3 regions of the Blautia producta genome follow, and region 3 is predicted to be linked to each of the others. Evidence: a T-box and tRNA genes for the amino acid it is inferred to sense, from the RefSeq annotation. Region 3 holds a T-box; the other regions hold tRNA genes.
The links. The T-box of region 3 lies ahead of BLCOC_RS04605 (valine--tRNA ligase). A T-box ahead of a tRNA ligase gene usually reads a tRNA of that ligase, here a tRNA-Val.
Positions count from the first base shown of each region.

Region 1 (6,025 bases), 1.0 Mb from region 3:
AAATAGATAGCCTAAAACAGGGGAGGATTTGACCATCATCGGTCACATCCTCCCCTTGAACTATATCCTAAAACAGAAAAAAAGATGGCTAACGACAACCATCTTTTCCTCCGTTCCATGTTATAATAGAACTATGCTTAAACAAGATTATTATAACGAATTTTTTGATTTAGGGCAACAGAAAATTAACTTCAGTTTCTTCGAATTGCATTTACCCGATGACGATCCAGTTTATACCCTAAAAAAAGTGATGGAGGAATTAGATTTTTCAGGCCTGCTTGCCTGTTGTTCAGATAAGGGAAGAACCGGGTACAATCCAATCATGATGTATGCTGTCGTTACCTACGCAAACATGCGCGGAGTGCGTTCTGTTGACCGTATTGTTGAATTATGCGAAAGGGACCTTGCTTTTATCTGGCTGACCAAAGGGCAGAAACCGAAGCGGGATGCTTTCTATGAATTCAAGAATAAAAAACTGACGGGTGATCTTCTGGATGAGCTGAATTACCAATTCATGCGCCAATTGAAAAAAGAGGGCCTGATCACGCTCAAAGAACTCTTTATTGATGGTACGAAGCTGGAAGCCAATGCAAACCGCTATACTTTTGTCTGGAGAGGGAGCATCAATTACCATCTTGCAGGTCTTTTGGATAAGATAGATGCACTTTATGAAAAGTACAATACACTTCTGCATGAAAATGGGTATGCAGCGAAATACGACCTTGGGGATGCAAAGATGTTCATCATCGAAGGCATGGAAAAAGTCAGGCGTGTGATTGATGAAAACCGGAAACGAAAACTGACAAAGCATAAGAAGCTCTCAAACAATACAATCATCGAAATAGATAACTGCTCCCCTCTTGAGATTTTGAAGCTTCAGAAGAATCTGATGCAGATCACAGAAGGTGAGGGGATATCATTCGTCCACAGTAAGGGAAAAACGAAGTCCGAGCTTCAAAAACTGTATGAGGAACTGGAGGAATGCGGAAACCGCCTGATGGGATATAAAGAATGCTTTGAAATCATGGGGAAAGACCGCAACAGTTATTCCAAAACGGATCTGGAAGCAACGTTTATGCGGATGAAGGAAGACCACATGCTCAACGGTCAGTTAAAACCAGCTTACAACGTTCAGATCGCGGTGGAGAACTATTTCATCGTTCACGGATACGTGAGCAATGACCGTACAGATTATAACACCCTGATCCCGGTTTTGGAGAAGCATCAGAAAGCCTTTGGTAAAGTATTGGATGAAGTGACAGCAGACAGCGGATACTGCAGCGAGAAAAACCTCTTGTATCTGAAACACAATGGGATTGCCAGTTATATCAAACTCCAGGATCACGAAAAACGGAAAACCCGTGCCTATAAAGAAGATATCAGCAAATATTACAACATGACAACCCATATCTTTGAAGATGAGCGCTACTATATCTGTCATGACGGAAGAGAGCTTCGTCATATCCGGACAGAAAGTAAGGAGCAGGACGGGTATAGCCAGACATGGGAAGTCTATGGATGTGCAGATTGCAGCGGCTGTGAACATAAATCCCGTTGTCTGTATAAGTACAATGCGGAAAAAAACAGTGACCGAAATAAAGTCATGAAGATCAATGAGCAGTGGGAGGAACTGAAAGAAGCATCCAATGCCAACATCCAGAGTGAGAAGGGGATCCTGAAGCGCCAGATCCGTTCCATCCAGACCGAAGGGCACTTCGGGGACATCAAGGAAAACGAAAACTTCCGTCGGTTCAATTACCGCAATTCAGAAAAAGTGTATAAAGAATTCATGCTGTATGCAATTGGCCGGAATATAAATAAATATCATCGGTTTCTTTACCATGAGATCGAGAAATACGCAGGAAAATCTGATCAAAAGACAGCTTAGCTGCCAGAGCGGAGCTGCAAATATGTAAAAAGGGGATTTTGCGCCCTAAAATAGGAGAAGTAAAGAAAAACAAGCATATCCCGCAGAACGTCCTTTGCTGAAAAGCAAGGAAATCTGCGGGATATGCTTGTTTTGGTGTAGGGGCTTTAAAAATCAGTATTAACCGACAGTCCCCCCGGTTTATCTTGCCGTATTCTGTTTTTACTTTGTCATAACCCTGCAGCCATTTACAGGCAGCTTGGGCAGGTATTCAAAATACCAGTTCTGCCGTTCACCGGAATATTTCAGTATGGCAGGTATCCACGCATTGGAGACCTGCACATATACATATTGTTCCGGATGAACGGGTATCTTTTTGCTGCCGCCGTTCTCCTTGAGAACACAGGTGCGGCCATTATTCATTAAAGTTCCTATCATGTGTTAAGCCTCCTTTACTCTTTTTATAATAAGAGTATACATGGTAATTATGACCATTTCTTGGAAAAAATGTGAAGGGTTGGTGATATTTGTATGAATATACTAAAGTTTTTATGAAAAGCAGCATAATACTGCCTTTTATGGGATGTGAGAAAGAAAATTCATGGAGATAGCGGGATTCGAACCCGTGACCTATACGTTGCGAACGTATCGCTCTCCCAGCTGAGCTATATCCCCAAAAAAATAATGGAAGCAAGGAGGCTCGAACTCCTGACCTTTCGCGTGTGAGGCGAACGCTCATCCCGGCTGAGCTATGCTTCCATATAAAATATTATAGCACTTTGTTTGAGAAATGCAAGAGTATTTCCGGGGTGATTTATTTGTAGGATACAAGTTTTTATAGTATAATTCCAGTTATAGGATCTTGTGACAGGGAGCTGCAGCGGTAAATCCCGGCTTTTTTCATTTGTCAGAAAATCTGCCGCACTCTTTTGTTTTGAAAATAATTCGTCTATAGGGCATGGAAGGGAAGATATATGTATAAATTGTTGTTTGTTGATGATGATAAAGCCCTGCTCAAAATGCTGGAAAATTATTTCCGTTTAAGGGGATACAGCATTTTGCTTGCAGATGACGGCTTAACGGCCCTGGAGAAAATAGAGGATAACCCGGATTTGATCTTGCTGGATATTAATATGCCGCGTATGGACGGAATAGAACTGTGTATGAAGATCAGGGAATTCGTTTCATGTCCCATATTGTTCCTGACAGCCAGAGTTGAGGAGCAGGACAGGATAAACGGCCTGCTTTCCGGGGGAGATGACTATATTGTCAAGCCGTTCAGCCTGAAGGAACTGGAGGCGAGGATCACGGCACATATAAAAAGAGAGGAACGAGGCAGGAAAAAGCCAAATCTCAGATACAGGGAGGGGCTGCTGCTGGACTATAGTGCCAGGAAAGCCCTGTATGATGACCGGGAGCTGGAGCTTACAAAACTGGAGTACGATATTGTGGAATTCCTCTCCAAAAATCCGGGTCAGGTGTTTGACAAGGAGCGGATCTATGAAAGGGTCTGCGGCTATGATGCGGAGGGCGACAGCAGGGTGATCACGGAACTCATAAGAAGAATACGGAGAAAAATAGGAGAATATACCGGCACGGAGTATATTGAGACTGTATGGGGAAGTGGGTACCGATGGAAAAAATAAGGAATCTTTCGCTTAGGAAAACAATTGTACTTTACATGACTGCGGCGATCATTATCACCTTTTTCCTCTCAGCCGTGGTTATCAAAATGGCGGAGGGGACTCAGAGACAAATCTGGGCGGAATATACAGACTGGGATAAACATCTGGACTTTGAGGAGGAGACAGGAAATATCACGGAGATCACAAGGCCCGCACAGAAGGATATGCTTCACAGAGATTATGTCATGACCCAGATCTGCGACGCGGTGGAAACATGGTCTATGCTTATACTGCCTATGATCGGCAGTGTGATCGCGGTTTTTTGCTTTTACCGTGATAAGATCAGGGAGCCGCTTCAGATACTGACAGAAGGTTCCAGAAAAATACAGGAAAACCATCTGGACTTTCCTGTAGATTACAGGAAAAAGGATGAAATGGGAAGTCTGTGCCGGGAATTTGACCGTATGCGCTCCCAGCTTCAAGAAAACAACCGACAGCTCTGGAGCATGGTGGAACAGGAGAGAACGCTGAAGGCGGTCATTGCCCATGATATCCGTTCCCCCCTTGCAGTGCTGCGGGGATACCAGGAAACGCTTATGGAGTTTCTGCCTGCGGGGCAGTTAAGCCAGCAGGACATGGAGGAAATGCTGTCCTCGGGAATGCAGCAGATTGACAGGCTGAATGCCTTTGTGGAACAGATGAGGCGGCTTTCCGGCATCGAAGAGAGAACGGTTCATATGGATAAGATAGAGACCTCTGCATTGCTCAGATACATGGAACAGACGGCAAAGGCTCTGGCCAACAAGGAATCCTGCCGAACCGTCATAAGATCGGAGGGAATGCCAAATGGCTTTTTTGGTGATTTTTCCTTGATATGTGAGGTGTATGAGAATCTTCTGGGAAATGCAGTGCGGTATGCCCGGCATATGATCCTCATTACTATGGAGGTGACAGACGGAATGCTTTTTATTTCCATGGGGGATGACGGGGAGGGATTTCATGGAGAGGAAGAAGAGATCACGAAACCCTTCTACCATGATAACCTTGCAGATGACCTGAAGCATTTTGGCCTCGGAATGTATCTGAGTAAACTGTACTGCGAGATGCATGGAGGTAAACTGCTGTTGGGCAGTGCTGATTTGGGAGGGGCTTATGTGAAGGCGGGATTTCACATAGAATAGCCGCATCCCGACGGGACACTATAGCTGCGGGTTATGGAAATCCATATTTTATAAGTATTTGTGCTATGCATGAGAATGATTTAAAATAGTAATGATCAGTATAAGAAGGGAGCGGACAAAATGATCTATAAGAATTTTCAGGACATGAAATTATCTGCGCTGGGAATGGGAGCTATGCGTCTTCCGGTCATAAACGGAGAAGATTCCAGGATTGATGAGAAGGCAGCCGCAGAGATGGTGGCATACGCCATGGAACATGGAATAAATTATTACGACACAGCCTGGGGGTACCATGAGGGGAATTCAGAAACCGTTATGGGCAGGATCTTGGATCAATACCCCCGCAGTACCTATTATCTTGCAACTAAATTTCCGGGGTATGATCTCTCCAATATGGATAAAGTGGAAGAAATTTTTGAAAAACAGTTGGAGAAATGCAAAGTGGAGTATTTTGATTTCTATCTGTTCCACAATGTATGTGAGATGAACATTGACGCGTACCTGGATGAGAAATATGGCATTTTTGACTATCTGATGAAACAGAAGGAAAAGGGAAGGATCCATCATCTGGGCTTTTCCGCTCATGGAAGTTATGATGTGATGAAACGTTTTTTAGAGGCTTACGGAGAGCAGATGGAATTCTGCCAGATTCAGTTAAACTATCTTGACTGGTCCTTCCAGAATGCAAAAGAAAAAGTGGACCTGCTGAGCGAATACCACATTCCCGTATGGGTAATGGAGCCGCTCAGAGGAGGACGCCTTGCCTCTCTGTCCGAGGAAAACAGTGAAAAATTAAAGACATTTCGTCCGGACGAGGGCATTCCGGCATGGGCTTTTCGTTTCCTTCAGGGAATCCCGGAAGTGAAGATGATCCTGTCAGGCATGTCTGATTTTGCACAGATGCAGGATAATATACATACTTTTGAGACGGATAAGCCTCTGAATGAGCAGGAGAAAACAGCTCTGCTGGAGATTGCTGACAACATGGTAAAGCACATTGCCCTGCCTTGTACAGCATGCCGTTACTGCACGAGCCACTGCCCTCAGGAACTGGATATTCCCATGCTTCTGGAGCTGTATAATGAGCATTGCTTTACAGGCGGCGGATTTATTGCGCCTATGGCTCTGCAGGCCGTCCCGGAGGAGAAACAGCCCGGTGCATGTATCGGATGCCAAAGCTGTGAGGCAGTCTGTCCGCAGCAAATTAAAATATCAGAAGCCATGGCTGATTTTGCGCACAAGCTGAATGGCTGAGTATTGGAGGCAGAATAAAAGAGCTGTCGGAAGATCAATATCAATAAATGGAAATACGAGCTGTAGTTTTCTGTTTATTGGTATGGATCAACTGACAG
Region 1 is NZ_CP136422.1:2,104,840-2,110,864, forward strand. It holds gene BLCOC_RS09265 (IS1182 family transposase) at 134-1,888, shown strand; gene BLCOC_RS09270 (hypothetical protein) at 2,090-2,305, opposite strand; tRNA gene BLCOC_RS09275 (tRNA-Ala) at 2,470-2,542, opposite strand; tRNA gene BLCOC_RS09280 (tRNA-Val) at 2,553-2,626, opposite strand; gene BLCOC_RS09285 (response regulator transcription factor) at 2,842-3,513, shown strand; gene BLCOC_RS09290 (HAMP domain-containing sensor histidine kinase) at 3,501-4,673, shown strand; gene BLCOC_RS09295 (aldo/keto reductase) at 4,794-5,927, shown strand.
Region 1: it encodes a tRNA-Val, which carries the amino acid that the T-box ahead of BLCOC_RS04605 (valine--tRNA ligase) is inferred to sense. The anticodon was not compared.

Region 2 (6,025 bases), 840 kb from region 3:
GGATATATATGAAGAAAACAAAGATATTAGTAGTTGCCCCTTATGAAGGCATGGCAGAATCTATAACTGCTACTGCTCAAAGAAGAAAAGACATTGATTTAACGGTACAGATTGGTGATTTAAGTATAGGACGGAAGATTGCACAGGAACTGGCGCACAATAATTATGATGTCATTATTTCCCGAGGCGGTACAGCCGATATGATTCGCGCCGCAGTAGAACTTCCGGTAGTAGAGGTTGCCATCTCCGTATACGACATACTTCGCGCTATAAAAATGGCGGAAAATTATTCCGGCAAGTTTGTCATCGCGGGTTTTCCCAGCATTACCAACTGTGCCCACGTATTGTGTGATCTGCTGCAGTATAACATTGATATCATCACCTTTACCAATGAGACCGATGCTGAACCGGCTCTGCGAAATGCTATGGAACACGGATGCACTCTGACTCTATGCGATATGATCGGTTCAACTGTGGCCCAAAAACTCGGGCTGAATTCAATCCTTCTCTCCTCCGGCACAGAAAGCATTGATACAGCCTTAAATGAAGCTGTTAAGCTGGTAAATTCTTCTCAGTATGTCCATAAACAAAAAGATTTGTTTCAGGCCATACTCACAGAAGGTGAAAATGATTTCCTGATCTATGATGCCTCCGGTACGCTTTGGTTCTCGAGTCTCTCCGCAAGTGACATGGATTCCCATCTGATGAACCTGGTCCATTGTTATTTGGATTCTTTTCTCCAAATCCCTGATCAGACAGTGGAACGGCAAATCGATCATGAAACCGTCATTCTCTCCAACAGACACCTGCTATATGAAGAACATACTTACACAACGATCAGTATACAGAAGAAAAAAGCGCTATATGAACCTGAAGACAACAGCATATCCATTTATAATAAACCCGACCGACAACCCAGTGATTTTATCACTTACTACAGTAGTGCAAATAATGTAGGCAGTGTAAAGCAATCCATTACAGAATACAGTAAAACAAATCAGCCCGTCCTGATATTGGGCGAAACCGGAACCGGAAAGGATAAAGCCGCACATCTTTTATATGAAAACGGTCCCTATGAGAGCAATCCGCTCTATACGATAGATTGCCCCCTTATGAATGAACGCAAATGGAATTCGCTAATAGGCAGTGAAAATTCTCCTCTGACTCACGTACACACCACCATATACATCAAAAATCCCGGAGCACTAAATAAAAACCAGCTTTCCAAATTGTTTACCTATCTGGAACAGACTGACCTGCATAAGCACAACCGACTGATATTTTCACTGGTAACCAATGAAAAGGCTTATGCTGAAACGGAAACAGTTTATAATTATTTGGCAAACCATCTTTCATGCCTTATTTTAAACCTTCCGCCGCTTCGGGAGCGCAAAGAGGATATACCCAGTATTTCTACATTATATATCAACAAGCTTAATGCTGCCCTTGGAAAACAGATCATAGGATTTGATGGGGATGCTATGGCTATTATGAAGGATTTTCCCTGGAAAAATAACTTAGATCAACTTAAAAGAATCATTAAAGAGCTTGTGGTGATCACACCTACCTCTTATATTTCTGTAGAAAGTGTTAAACAACTGCTCCGCCGGGAAGAACCTTATATTCCTGCTGCCCCCGCTGATCGTGCTATGTCCATAGATTTGAAACAATCTCTGGATGAAATCAATTACCAGATTATTAAATTAATATTAAACGAGGAAAAGGGAAACAAAGAAAAAACTGCCCGGCGTCTTGGCATCGGACGCAGTACACTGTGGCGAATATTAAAAAGTAGAGAAAACAATTGAGAATAGAACCAAATATCACAAAAGAGGATTTTCAACTCAATAAAATAAGTTGAAAATCCTCTTTCTATAGTAGCGAGAGGGGGACTTGAACCCTCGACACTACGGGTATGAACCGTATGCTCTAGCCAGCTGAGCTATCTCGCCGTCTGTAATCCTTCTGCTTTTTGGCAAAAGAATGGGACCTATAGGGCTCGAACCTATGACCCTCTGCTTGTAAGGCAGATGCTCTCCCAGCTGAGCTAAGATCCCATGACTTTTATTTGATTGTATGCTGCTTGTACAGCAAGTAGCGAGAGGGGGACTTGAACCCTCGACACTACGGGTATGAACCGTATGCTCTAGCCAGCTGAGCTATCTCGCCATGTGTAATTCTTCTGCTTTTGGCATAAGAATGGGACCTATAGGGCTCGAACCTATGACCCTCTGCTTGTAAGGCAGATGCTCTCCCAGCTGAGCTAAGATCCCATTTTGTTTTACAGTCTTTGCCATCGCTTGACTGCTTTGCTATTATAACCTTAAATTGTGTCAAATGTCAATACCTTTTTTTCAAAAAAATACAAAAATCTCTTTTTCTTCCATCTCTAATATCTGGCAGCCGCAAAGCATGGAAATTTCGGATATCTTCACCGGAATTTCAGAGGAAGGGTACTGTATTGATCAGACCGTTTCCTCCGTATTCCTCCTTATATCTCCTTATGTCACAATATCACCCCTTCTCCAAAATCCTCTCCTGGCTCTTTGCCTGAAGCTCCAGCATAGGACGGTAAACGCAGTCTCTCTAAACCGCCCTGGATTTCTCTCTGTATTTTATAGGCGACAGGCCCGTCTGTTTTTTAAATGCCAGAGAGAAATAATTGATTTCATGGTATCCCACAGCCTGCCCAATTTCCCCCGCTTTCAGATCTGTGCTCTCCAAGAGCTGTTTTGCTTTCTCCATGCGGCAGAACACTATATACTCATTACATCCTTTCCCTGTAAATTTTTTAAAGAGCTTTGAAAAATAATTGGGTGAAAGATATACCTGCGCAGCTAAACCACCCACTGACAGCTCTTCCTCCAGATGGTTCTTGATGTAGGTTTCCACTTTTCTCACAATCTGGTGGCCGCCCTCCTCCTGATAGAATAATTTTTCAATATAATCTTTTGTATAAGAAAAAATCTCTTTTCTCTGGCTATGGAGGATCATATAAGAAAAAGAATCCAGATTTCCCTTCTTCTCCTCCCCGCAATTACTGACAACTGCAAAATACAGGGTGGATACCAATTCAAAACAGCATCTGCGCACTACCGAGTCAGACACATTATAAGAATCCGAAGCAATTTCAAAGATATCCATGATCCGGGCTGCCTCTTCCACATTTCCCAATTCAACAAGCATCTTGTTTTTTAACTCTGTAAAAGTATCCATGAAAAGCCGGCGTCTGTTTTTTGCTTTGACTGTCTGGGTGACCTGCTGGAGCGGCATGGATGACTCTATGAGATATTGCGCACTGTTGTAGGAAATACAAAGCTCCTCCGGCTCTGTTACAACACTCCCCAGGACAGCCTTCACACGAATGTCCAGTTCTTCCCGCAGTACATTGACGATCTCCTCCGTTTTTTCCACGGCCTCCATATTGCTGTTATCTCCGAACAGCAAAAGAAGTGCCCTGTCCTGCCTGTCGAAAAACGTGATTCCTTCCTGATGCGCGTCGAGAAGTCCCATACAGATATTGCGGATCGTCATATTTAAAAGTCCTTCGGCAATACCGTCTTTTTCCTCATCCTGTATTTCACATATGAGGATCACCAACTGCATGGTCTTGCCGCTCTCAATGCCATAGGCTCCGGCTGCGGATACCAGATCTTTTGCATTCTGGTCATAGATCAGGCCTCTCATGATGTTCTCCAGGATTTCCTGCTGACGGCTTCCGGCAGTGCGCAGGACTGCTTCCTGCTCCTTCTGTTTTCGCTTCTCTCCTTCCAGTTGTTCTGTCAGTTTACGGATTTCCTTTTCAAGGGTCTTCTCGTCTACGGGTTTTAAAAGGAACTCTTGGACCTTCAGTCTGAGACATGTTCTGGCATACTCAAAGTCATCGTATCCGGTAAGCACCAGCACCTTCATTTCCGGCAGGATCTCCCTGACCTGCTCTATCAGCTCGATCCCTGTCATCCGTCTCATATTGATATCCGTTATCATGATTTCAGGCTGTTTTTCGGCAATAATTTCCAATGCCTTCCTGCCGCTGGACGCTGTATAGACCTCTCCGATTCCAACCTGCTCCCATCGGATCGTATCTCGTATCCCTTCACGTATCATCTTCTCATCATCTACAACGATTGCTTTATACATGATCTTCTCCCTCTGTTTTTTGCTTTCCCGCAGGAAGAGTAATCTCCACCGTAACCCCTCCCTCTTTATTCATTTTATAATACAGTCCATATCCTTTTCCAAAAAGCAGTTCGATTCTCTTATGTACATTGCGGACGCCATATCCAAAGTTCTCATCATACTCTGATATGGACGCGTTTATCCTGTCGATCTCCTCTTCTGTCATGCCGATACCGCTGTCTGAGACAGAGATCACGGCGCTCTCCCCTTTTACTTCCGCACCTATCACTAACTTACCTCTCGTCTCATCTTCTATCCTGATTCCGTGATATATGGCATTTTCCACGAGAGGCTGCAGAGTCAGTTTTGGTATCTGAAGGGAATACATTTCCGGCGCTATCCTGAACTCACTCTCAATTATCGAACCATATCTCAAATTCTGGATCGTCAGATAACTCTCAATATGAGCAATTTCCTGTTTCAGAGGTATGATATCCCTGCCTTTGCTGAGACAGAGCCTGTAATAGTTGGCTAAGGCTTTTACCATAGTAGAAACCTGTTCATCCCCCCTGGATGTAGCCTGCCAGTGGATACATTCCAGTGTATTATACAAAAAATGCGGTTTTATCTGATCCTGAAGGGCATTAAAGCGAATTTGCTCAGCCTGGTGCTGCTCAAACTTTACCCGGTCCACAAGCTCTGTCATCTGGTCCATCATATAGTTGAAGCCCTGCTCCATCTGCTTAAAATCCTCGCCTGTATTGTCAAGGGTTATCCTATGTTCCAAATCCCCTTCAGAAACACGTCTCATACCGTTCACCACCTTTTCCACTACTCTATAGGAATAGCGGACCAGACGGCTGCCTGCCGCTATGCCGGCTATGACCATCAGTACAATACATACACACAAAAGAGCCACTGTTTTGAGACTGTCGTTGTATAAGGCTTTATAAGGGATCCTCCCCACAAGATAATAATTCCATATGCCCATTTTCCGGTACACAAACAGAGACTTGTCTTTTTTAAACTCCCCTTTTTCTCCCTGAAGCTCCTCCATAAAGGCAAATCCCGTGCCCAGCAGAGATTTATCACCGGCGGAGAAGATTTCGCCGCTGCTGTGAACCATCATGATTTCCAGAGGCATCTGCGCGTGATCGGTATCTGCCATACGCTCCAGAAGATTTCCCCTGATGTTGATGCAAACCATACCCAATAGATTTTTTACATGGTTTACATCGTAAAGGGGGGAATATAAAGTCATGGAATACTCTTCCCTGCCATTGTACCGGTCTGCGTAGCTCAGGATCACATCTCCTTTTTTTGCCAGCGTGCCTGCCTGATAGTCTTCCCGGATCTTTCTTTCTAATCCGGCGTATTCCAGTGATGTCTTTCCTTTATATGCGTACTCCTGTGTCCTCACATTTATGATCGCCATGAAATTAATATTGGACTGTACGTTCATATTATTGTGGATGGTCTGTCTGACCTGTTCCAGAAGCTCCGGCGCTGTCCTGTCTTTCTGCTTGAGAAATGATTTTACCTGTTCATCCATCATAAGTCCTTTTGCCATATCATAATATCCGGAAAGACTCATCTGATAATCATTTGCCAGGGTTTCCATCTGTATCTCCGCCAAAGAACCTGATTTTTCCGTAACGATTTTTATAGAAGAAAAAGTGGATATCCCCAGTACGCACAACGTGGTAACTGTAATAGCCAGTGATATGAAGATTTTTATTTTCTTATCAAAATTATACGACATGTATTTTTTTATCATTCTTCTCATTTTCTTCCTCATCTGTACGTGTTTACGCCGAAAAAGGCATGAGATTCCCCATGCCCTTTTCTTCTTATTCTCTTTTACTCTTCTTTATTTTCCTTCAGATATGTCTGCATAGCCTCCTGC
Region 2 is NZ_CP136422.1:1,907,305-1,913,329, reverse strand. It holds gene BLCOC_RS08375 (sigma-54-dependent Fis family transcriptional regulator) at 9-1,808, shown strand; tRNA gene BLCOC_RS08370 (tRNA-Met) at 1,879-1,952, opposite strand; tRNA gene BLCOC_RS08365 (tRNA-Val) at 1,985-2,057, opposite strand; tRNA gene BLCOC_RS08360 (tRNA-Met) at 2,096-2,169, opposite strand; tRNA gene BLCOC_RS08355 (tRNA-Val) at 2,201-2,273, opposite strand; gene BLCOC_RS08350 (response regulator) at 2,587-4,140, opposite strand; gene BLCOC_RS08345 (sensor histidine kinase) at 4,133-5,905, opposite strand; gene BLCOC_RS08340 (extracellular solute-binding protein) at 5,980-6,025, opposite strand, start outside.
Region 2: it encodes a tRNA-Val, which carries the amino acid that the T-box ahead of BLCOC_RS04605 (valine--tRNA ligase) is inferred to sense. The anticodon was not compared.

Region 3 (6,025 bases):
TTTTAAGCATTCCGTTTACACGGGCAAGCTCTTTGTTCAAACGCTCCGCTTCTTTATTCAGGCGCTCAATCTCTTTCTCAATATCCACCAGCTCTGCAAAAGGCATATAGATGACAGCCTTTGATGTCACTGCGGAGACAGCGTCCTCCGCAATCCCTGCTTTGTCAGACTGGATGGTTACTTCACTGGCATATCCCAGAGTTGCGAAGAAGACTCTTCCGTTCTCAAATACCTGAAGGATCTCTTCCTCCTCTGAAACCACAAATACTTTTGCCTTTTTGCTTGGGGGTACATTCATATCTGTACGCACATTTCGGATGCTCCTTACAGCTTCTTTGATGATCTCCACTGCGCGCTCATCCTCTTTGAAACTCCACTCCTGTTTTTCCACCGGCCAGGACGCGATCATGATAGATTCCTCCTCCGGATGCAGGGTACAGAAGATTTCCTCTGTGATAAACGGCATATAGGGATGAAGAAGCTTCAGCGCATTGCCCAGAACTGTTTTCAGAGTCCAGAGTGCTGCTGCCTTGGTGTTGTCCTCGTCATTGTACAGCCTTGGTTTTACCATCTCGATATACCAGTCACAGAACTCCTCCCAGATAAAGTCATAAACTTTCTGGACTGCAATGCCCAGCTCGTATTTATCCAGGTTCTCCGTAACCTCTGTTGCCAGGGTATTTACTTTGGAGAGGATCCACTTGTCTGCGCTGGTCAGTGTGTTTAGATCGATCTCGGTCGGAACCTCCGCTTTTTCCAGGTTCATCATGATAAAGCGGGAAGCGTTCCATACTTTGTTGGCAAAGTTTCGGCTTGCCTCCACTCTCTCCCAGTAAAAACGCATGTCATTGCCCGGTGCGTTTCCTGTCATAAGTGTGAGCCGCAGCGCGTCAGCGCCGTATTTGTCAATCACCTCCAGAGGATCAATGCCGTTTCCAAGGGATTTACTCATCTTGCGGCCCTGGGAATCGCGGATCAGGCCGTGGATCAGCACATGGTGGAAAGGTGTTTTACCTGTCTGCTCCAGTCCTGAGAATACCATACGGATGACCCAGAAGAAAATAATGTCATAGCCTGTTACCAGTACATCTGTGGGATAGAAATACTCCATCTCCTCTGTTTTGTTTGGCCATCCCAGTGTGGAGAAAGGCCAGAGTGCGGAGGAAAACCAGGTATCCAAGGTATCCTCGTCCTGTGTCAGATGTTCACAGCCGCATTTTGGGCAGATCTTCGGCATCTCTCTGGCAACTGTTACCTCCCCGCATTTGTCACAGTAATAGGCAGGGATCCTGTGTCCCCACCAGAGCTGACGGGAAATACACCAGTCCCGGATATTCTCCAGCCAGTGCATGTAGATCTTATCAAAACGGTCGGGAACAAACTGCAGACTGCCGTCCTCCAGAGTCTTGATGGCAGCCTCTCCCATCTCCTTCATCCTGACAAACCACTGGGGCTTGATCATAGGCTCCACTGTGGCATGGCAGCGGTCATGGGTGCCGACACTGTGGGCATGGGGTACCACTTTCACCAGAAGCCCCTGTTCCTCCAGGTCTTTTACCATGGCTTTTCTGGCCTCATAGCGGTCCATACCCGCGTATTTGCCGCCCAGCTCATTGATGGTGGCATCATCGTTCATGATGGTGATCTCCGGCAGACTGTGGCGTTTTCCCACTTCAAAGTCATTGGGGTCATGGGCCGGTGTGATCTTCACACATCCGGTACCGAATTCTTTATCCACATATTCGTCTGCCACAACCGGGATCTCTCTGTCTGTCAGAGGCAGCTTCAGCATTTTACCAACCAGGTCTTTGTATCTGTCATCCTCGGGATTAACTGCAACAGCCGTATCTCCCAGAAGGGTCTCTGGACGCGTGGTTGCGATCTCTACATAGCGTCCTTCCTCTCCAACGATAGGGTAATTGATGTGCCAGAAAAATCCGTCCTGATCCTCATGCTCTACCTCCGCGTCAGAAATGGATGTCTGACATACCGGACACCAGTTGATAATGCGGGATCCTTTATAGATGTAACCTTTTTCGTATAATTTAATGAAAACTTCCTGTACTGCCTGGGAACATCCCTCATCCATGGTAAAACGTTCTCTGTCCCAGTCAGCAGATGCGCCCAGTTTCTTTAGCTGGTTGATGATCTTTCCGCCGTATTCCTCTTTCCATTCCCAGGCGTGCTTCAGAAATTCTTCTCTTCCAATCTCGTTTTTATCAATTCCCTGTGCTTTCAGTTTTTCAATAACTTTTACTTCCGTTGCAATGGCCGCATGGTCTGTGCCCGGCTGCCACAATGCTTCGTATCCCTGCATTCTCTTAAAACGGATTAGGATATCCTGCATGGTCTCATCCAGCGCGTGTCCCATATGGAGCTGGCCTGTTACATTGGGCGGGGGCATTACTATGGTAAATGGTTTCTTGTCTCTGTTTACTTCTGCGTGGAAATATTTGTTATCCAGCCATTTCTGATAAATTCTGTCCTCCAGACCCTTTGGGTCATAAGTCTTGGCAAGTTCCTTGCTCATAATCTCCTCCTTAAATTAAAAAACGCCCTTTACAGACTGCACTGTAAAGGGCGAAATATTCCGCGGTACCACCTTTTTTTCTCACTCATGTCCGTTAACGCAGACTACGCGTGAAGGCCTACTCCTGATTCATCCTTTACAAACCACTTTCTTCAGCCCTCCGGTTCAAAAGCTACCTTCCATCCATTCCCCTGAAACGATCTTACAGCCGGTGGATCGTTCTCTCTGTCAGGCTCCGGGATGTACTCCTCTTTCTCATCACCTTTTCATACGTCCCATCATAATCACATTATCTTGGTTTGTCAAGTGAATAAATTGTGAAAAACAAAAAAATAAGCCCGCTTCTACGGACTTATCGCTCACTTTGCAAGGGATATTTTCCCTCTGATCCTATCCTGGTTCTGTAACTGTTTCGTACAACCCAGTGAACAGTTACCTGATTCCTTCTATAATGAAGGGTGCGGATACACCAGGTAAAAGAATCAGAGGAATCCCTGCCGTTTAATCTGCTGCATAATTCTATAAATTCAGGTTCGGCCTTTCGGCATTCCATAATAAGAATTTCCAATGGAAATTCAGGTTGTAAACTTTGCACGGAAGTTTTCACCCTACTGCCATCAAGCAGGTTTCCTGGCTTATGGTTCATCGCTTAACCGCCTTCTCACATTTATATGCAATGGCATTGTGGCATCGCTCCCCATTTACAGTGACCGCATCGCTCAGGATTTGCACCTGATTCCCTTTTCACCAGCACTGTGCGGCCAGTGCGGATGCACTTGATTATTTTATGGAATTATACATATTTATGTTACCATTGTCAAAGGGTTCAGTCAACCCCCATTTGATGTACTGTTACTATTCAACCTTTCGGCTTCATAGCAACAAAGACATGCACACAGACTGCAAAAACCGCAGTCTGGCGCGTAGCTGCCTCGGGATTGCCTTGCGAATGCAAGGCAACACCTCGCGGGACAATGGAAGGCTGAACTGTTACGATGTACTCTCTGCTTTTTTGCTTTCACGTTTTCTTCTTGTCATAATGCCGCCGATCCGGCCTGTCTCTTTGGCAGAAAGACTCTTCCAACCTGACTCCAAAACCTGGTCAAGAAGACCCAGCTCCTCTGCTATTTCATATTTCAGCATCTCATCACGGGGAATCTTATTCAGATCAATCTTCTCATCATTTTTCTTGCTCATGAAAAGTCACACTCCTTTATAAATAATTAAAGTCTCTTTCAAGTATGACCTGTTCTTTTCTTTTTAAACAAATATGATTAAAAATGTTTTATGCTCAGCGGTATTCCAGATGTTCCCTGTTTCTTTCCTGATAAAAACATGTTACCATTTTCTTTGTAACAATTACATAACATTTTTGTAACAATTAAGGAGGTCTTTATGAAACACAAAATATTACCGGGATTTCTTGCGATGGCTGTGGTAAGCGCCATGGCTATCACCCCGGTCCGCGTACAGGCTGCTTCTATTGAGGATGTAAAGCAGAATCTGAAGAGCAAAGGTATTATCGTAGCAGGAAATATATCCAACCTGGACGAATTGAAACAAAAACTGGAAAGTATGGGCATTGACTGCTCCATTCCCGGCTGGCTGGTATCCCTCTGCCCGGAACTTCCGGGAAACGGACAGCCGGAAATGCCCGATTCTCCGGACGACAATCAGCCGGAAAACCCGGATATACCGGACAACGAACAGCCCGAAAATCCGGACACACCGGACAGTGAACAGCCTGAAGCCCCAGATTCTCCGGATAATGAACAACCGGAAATGCCGGATACACCGGACGGCGAACAGCCCGAAACCCCAGATTCTCCGGACAACAACAAACCCGAAACCCCAGATTCTCCGGACAACAACAAGCCCGAAACCCCAGATTCTCCGGACAACAACAAGCCCGAAAATCCCAGCCTCCCGGACACTGACACAGAGAATGCGGACTTTGTCCGTCAGGTAGTGGATCTTGTCAACCGGGAGCGTGCCAAAGCCGGTCTGTCACCTGTGACAGCCGATACTTCCATCCAGGCTGCCGCTCAGGTCAGAGCAAGGGAAATTGAGAAATCCTTCTCCCACACCCGTCCTGACGGAAGTTCCTTCAACACTGCCCTGACTCAGCAGGGCGTCACTTACCGCGGTTCAGGGGAAAACATTGCATGGGGCCAGAAAACCCCGGAGCAGGTTATGAACGGCTGGATGAACAGCGAAGGTCACAGAGCCAACATCCTAAATAAAAACTTCACCAAAATCGGCGTAGGCTACCACCAAAACGCCTCCGGCATTAACTATTGGACACAGTTATTCACATATTAAATTAAACACATACAATCATAAGTACACACCACACATAAATACAACGGCTGCAGTGTTCCCCACTGCAGCCGTTGTATTTTACTGTTTATGCTTATTTTTGTATGATGATTGAGGCAATAATACTCGATTATTGCCTCTCACTACTCCCCCTATTTCGGTATGATGATTGAGGCAATAATATACGCCACAATCCCCGTCCATACCATCCCAAAGCAGGAAAGTATCACCCACGCAAGCCTCACCAGTGTCGGGTCGATATTGAAGTATTCCGCAATCCCTCCGCACACACCAGCCAGCATATAATTTGTAGATGACCTATATAATCTCTTATCAGACATAATGATTCTCCTTTCATCTGAACCAATTTTTACAATTTCCAATTCCTGTTACCAATTCTCTAATATCAATCTCTTTTATACCTGTTAAATGCCCTCGCAACTACAAGCAAAAGCCTTTGCAGAATCCTCTTAAACGATAGGAATTTTACTTATCTGCGGAATTCTTTCCTACAGTCAGCGCAATGAATGCGCAGTCCTATTGAATAATTAATCCCCGTTTTCAAATAATATATCCACAGTGCCCATTCCGCATTCTATCTCCATATATTTTTGAGCATTGCTGTCACCTGTCTCAAGAGAACTGATACCACTGTGGGATTCACTTCCAATAGTAACTGAGCCTAACCCGCAGTCTAAATCTGTACGATAGTCCTTGCGTTTCCCCGCCAGCTTTGCCGTCATGGTTCCCATTCCGCAGTCCACAGAGCCTGTGTTAAAATCTATAAATGCAATATCCATTGTACCCATACCTGTACCCAGTTCTGCATCGTCTGCCCTGATAATTCCGCTGGTGTCTACCGTGCCGGCTCCCACGTACATGATCAGGCTTTCTGCCTGCAGATCCTGGACCTCCAGCATCCCTGCTCCAATTTGGAATTCCGCGTCCTCAAACCTTTTATTTTCCGGAATTTCTATCTGAATGGGATATTTTTCAATGGAACGTCTGCGGTAGGATCTTTCTATTGAGAGCTGACCGTCGTCTTGGTCAAATTCCACCTTATCCTTATTAGAATAAACTCTTACACGGATCTTATCTTTTGCCGAAGAGCGGATGACTGACACATATGCATACTTTGTATCCACATCCAAATCTATTACCTGGTCTGCATCAAAC
Region 3 is NZ_CP136422.1:1,070,953-1,076,977, reverse strand. It holds gene BLCOC_RS04605 (valine--tRNA ligase) at 1-2,530, opposite strand, end outside; T-box leader at 2,574-2,798, opposite strand; cobalamin riboswitch at 3,134-3,325, opposite strand; gene BLCOC_RS04600 (small, acid-soluble spore protein, alpha/beta type) at 3,521-3,727, opposite strand; gene BLCOC_RS04595 (CAP domain-containing protein) at 3,926-4,852, shown strand; gene BLCOC_RS04590 (PspC domain-containing protein) at 5,002-5,190, opposite strand; gene BLCOC_RS04585 (DUF4097 family beta strand repeat-containing protein) at 5,398-6,025, opposite strand, start outside.